Regions from separate parts of the Paraburkholderia sp. SIMBA_053 genome, predicted to be linked through region 2. Evidence: riboswitches for the same ligand, from Rfam matches in the RefSeq annotation. Region 2 holds a riboswitch; the other holds the start of a gene.

Region 1 (2,198 bases), on a different contig from region 2:
GGCGCTCATGCCGGCTCCCGCGCACAATCGTGCTGGAAAAGCTCGCTCCAGCGCGCGCCGCGCTGCCAGTCCGCGAACGCGTCGGCGTTGCCGATGCGCCCGTCCAGCAGCGCCGTCGCGAAGCGCACGGCTTCGTCGGCGACTTCGGGCACGATCATGTAGCCGTGCCGGTAAAGGCCGTTCACCCGCAGCGTCTGCGCGCCGTCCCACAGCAATGCCGGCCGATGATCGGGCAAAGTCGGGCGGCACTGCGAATTCAGCTCCAGAATGCGCGCCTCGCCAAAGCCCGGATGCACGGAAAACGCAGCGCTCAAAAGCTCCAGTGCGGAACGCACGCTGACGGGCGACATGTCCTCGCCTTCCACCTCGGTTGCGCCGATCACGTAGAGATCGTCCTGCTTCGGTGCAATGTAGAGCGGATAACGCGGATGCAGCAGCCGCACCGGGCGCGTCAGGTTAATGCCTGGCGCATGCACGCGTGCGACCTCACCGCGAATGCCGCGCAGCGTCGGCAGCACGGGTTTGGCGCCGAGGCCGCGGCAGTCGATCGTGACGCGCGCGGGCGGCAGCGCAGCGTCGCTAACAGGTGTATTCCAGTGAGTCTGAACGCCGCGTTGCGCAAGCCCTGCCGCAAGCGCGCGAAGCACCTGGCGGTTATCGAGCTGGCCTTCGCGCGGCAGGAGCCACCCCTGACTAAAGCGTCCCGCCAGCGCCGGCTCGGCCGCACCGAGCTGCGCGCCGGCCAGCGTGACGAAGCCGCCGTCCAGCAATTCGGCCGGCGCGTTCGAACGCACGCGTCGTTCGAACAACGGCGCCTCGGTGCGATCCGCGTGATGCCAGACGACGAGCGTGCCATTGCGCTGAAAGAACACCGGTTCGGGCAGTTCGGCCAGCACTTGCGGCCAGGTATCGAGCGAGGTCGCGCCCAATCGCGTGATCAGAAGTTCGGCACTCGCGGCTTCGGCGAGCGGCGCCAGCATCGCTGCGGCGACCCACGCGGCGGCTTGCGAACCGGCTGCGTCGCCGCGCTCATAGAGCGCGACGCGATGCCCTTGCCCGGCGAGCCGCCACGCGACGAGACGCCCGCACAGGCCGCCGCCGAGCACCGCGAAATCGGGTTGTGCAGAGCGGCTCATCGTGCGCACTCCGATCCAATGCAACGCGCAATGGCAACGCAGTGCACGCCGCCGGCGACGTGACAAGGAGCAAGAAACATAACTGAAGAATAGGCGGTCATCGAGTCCTTTCCGTACGGCCAAAAAGAAGCGCGTACCCAGGACGAAACCGGCGGGCAAGGCCGGCCAGGCAATAGCGTGCTTCAATGAAGAACGCCGCCCGGCGGGGAATGGAAGACTGGTTGCTTCCGGAAACTTCCCGCGCCGGTATTACCCGGATCGGGTGCAAAGGGTCTCTCTCAGCCTCGCTGCCGCAGCGTGAAAATCACGCCGCTCAAGTGCGAAGCACCCCTGTTTCGTCGAAGGTCATTAGACCATAAAAGGCGCGGCGCTCGCAAACGAGCGGCGCGCGGCATCGCACGCGCCTTGATCCGGCACCGCCTTGGGCGTCGCCCATATCGGCGGCGCGGCGCTCTGGCACAATGCCAGCAGAGATGGCGCAGCGAATTCAGCATGACGCGAGGCCTGGCGGCGCAAAGTCGCGGCGACGCAGGCGAAACACCCGCAGCGCGATCGCCGGAAAACTCGCGCCAATCATTAATTTTCGCTTAAGGGCTTCGCGCCAGAATCGGCAATCGCACCGGTGGTGCTTGCCGGGTGTCGCCACCCGCACACGCACAAATATTCGCAATGGGCCGGCCTGCGTGGGTCGGCCCGAATGGAACAGCACTCCTCAGGACGCTCATGACAACGAATACATCCGCCAGCCCCGCGCTGCCCCCAGACGAGAAAGTCTCCGCCTGGAGCCTGATCAAGCCCTACTGGGTGTCGGAAGAACGCAAGACGGCGTGGGCGTTGCTTCTCGCGATCATCGTGATGAATCTGCTGGTCGTGTGGATCAACGTCCGGCTCAACCGCTGGAGCGCCGACTTCTACAACGCGCTGCAAACCAAGAATGTGCGCGACTTCCCACATTTGCTGATGGTGTTTTCGGGCCTCGCGTTCGGCTACATCATTCTCGCGGTCTACGGGCGTTACATGCGGCAGATGCTCGGGTTCCGCTGGCGTCAGTGGCTCACCACG
Region 2 (2,198 bases):
AAGTGGATGCGCGCGCGTGCAGTTCGCGCCGCATTCCGCCGAGGAGCCGTCGCGAACGCTTCCGCCAGAAACGCTTCCGCTTCTCGCCGCCCGGCGCCCCACCTGACGCAGCTCGCTTCCTTGCCTGAAGCCGCGTCGTCCCCAAGGGGACTTTCGGGGCGCCGGGCCGATCACATCCGCATGATGTTTCCTCACACAGATTGCAGCCATATTGCAGATCGAATTGGAGTAGCCGCCGTGAAAACGACCAGAAGGACCAAGCAGTGTTACCTCACCGAACTCGACGTCGCCCGTCTTGAGAAGCACGCCGCTGCACCCGGCGCGGACGCACGTTTGCACGACATGCTCGACGACGTACTGGAGCGCGCGGTTATCGTCGATTCGCGCGAGATTCCGGCCAACGTGGTCACGATGAACTCGCAGGCGACGCTCGTCGACGAAAGCAGCGGTGAGCACATGACCTGGACCGTCGTCTATCCGCCCGACGCCGACTTCGCGCATGGCCGCCTGAATGTGTTCTCGCCAGTCGGCCTTGCGCTTCTCGGCGCGAAACGCGGCGAGCAGATCCGCTTCGTGCCGCCAAGCGGTGCCGAAAAGGTGCTGAAGCTCGAAAAGATCCTGTACCAGCCCGAAGCCTCGGACGATTTCACGCTGTAAGCAAACAGGCCGCGTGGCATAAGTGCTGCAGCGCGTCATACGCGGCACGCCCGTCAATACAAGGATAGTGCGCAAATAGCGGATCGGCGGGCTGCGACGCGATGCGACGTCTTGCGCTTTCGCTCCCGCATATAGCCCCGGCCCGCAAGGGCGCTGCGCTTCGCGCACGACGCACATACCGATCGCACACAGCATTGCAGACGGGTTGCCAAGCGGCGCCCGCCCGGTGTATCGTGTGCGCTGCTAACGCGGGGGTCCTGCGATGCACGGGAGTTGGAGGTCCGTGCCACGTGGGTGAGAAATACCCTTTGAACCTGATCTGGATAATGCCAGCGCAGGGAAGCGTACGGATTTCGCACTCCAGCCCTTGTGCCTCATCTCTCGCGAATTCCGACTACTTCCGTCTCGTCTCCTGCTTAGCGGCCCACATTGCTTTGACGGAGAACACGCATGAACGCCAACCCGAAGTTTCTTTCCGCCGACGCCCACGTCGACGAAGCCGCCGTCGCGCCGCTGCCGAATTCCCGCAAGGTCTACGTGACCGGCTCGCGCCCCGACATCCGCGTGCCGATGCGCGAAATCACGCAATCAGACACGCCAGACAGCTTCGGCGGTGAAAAGAATCCGCCCGTCTACGTCTACGATACGTCGGGTCCCTACTCCGATCCCGAAGCGAAGATCGACATCCGCGCCGGCTTGCCCGCGCTGCGTCAGCGCTGGATCGAAGAACGCGGCGATACGGAACCGCTCTCCGGCCTCACGAGCGACTACGGCCGCGAGCGCGCCGCCGATCCCGCGACCGCCGAATTGCGCTTTCAAGGCCTGCATCGCACGCCGCGCCGTGCGATGCCCGGCAAGAACGTGTCGCAGATGCACTACGCGCGCAAAGGCATCATTACGCCGGAAATGGAGTACATCGCGATTCGCGAGAACCAGCGCCGCGCGGAATATCTCGAGACGCTGAAGACAAGCGGTCCGAACGGCGAAAAGCTCGCCGCCATGATGGGCCGTCAGCATCCGGGCCAGGCGTTCGGTGCGAGCGCGTTTGGTCCGAACGGCCTCACCGAAATCACGCCGGAATTCGTGCGCGACGAAGTTGCGCGCGGCCGCGCGATCATCCCGAACAACATCAATCACCCGGAAAGCGAGCCGATGATCATCGGCCGCAACTTCCTCGTGAAGGTGAATGCGAACATCGGCAACTCGGCGGTGACATCTTCGATCGGCGAGGAAGTCGACAAGATGACGTGGGCCATCCGCTGGGGCGGCGACACGGTGATGGATCTGTCGACCGGCAAACACATTCACGAAACGCGCGAGTGGATCATCCGCAATTCGCCGGTGCCGATCGGCACGGTGCCGATCTATCAGGCGCTCGAAAAGGTCAACGGCAAGGCCGAGGACCTTACGTGGGAGATCTTCCGCGACACGCTGATCGAACAGGCCGAGCAAGGCGTCGATTACTTCACGATTCATGCGGGCGTGCGTTTGCAGTATGTGCCGCTAACCGCCAAGCGCATGACCGGTATCGTGTCGCGCGG

Evidence for each region. Region 2 has a riboswitch for thiamine pyrophosphate ahead of thiC (phosphomethylpyrimidine synthase ThiC). Riboswitches for the same ligand answer to the same signal wherever they lie in the genome.
Region 1: it holds a riboswitch for thiamine pyrophosphate, as region 2 does, so the genes downstream of both, SB753_RS28130 (FAD-dependent oxidoreductase) here and thiC (phosphomethylpyrimidine synthase ThiC) in region 2, are expected to answer to the same signal.

The regions. Positions count from the first base shown of each region.
Region 1 covers NZ_JAWRXU010000013.1:72,214-74,411, forward strand. The annotation lists gene SB753_RS28130 (FAD-dependent oxidoreductase) at 6-1,136, opposite strand; TPP riboswitch at 1,355-1,478, opposite strand; gene SB753_RS28135 (ABC transporter ATP-binding protein/permease) at 1,860-2,198, shown strand, end outside.
Region 2 covers NZ_JAWRXU010000002.1:177,819-180,016, reverse strand. The annotation lists gene SB753_RS07365 (GreA/GreB family elongation factor) at 238-657, shown strand; TPP riboswitch at 898-1,016, shown strand; gene thiC (phosphomethylpyrimidine synthase ThiC) at 1,108-2,198, shown strand, end outside.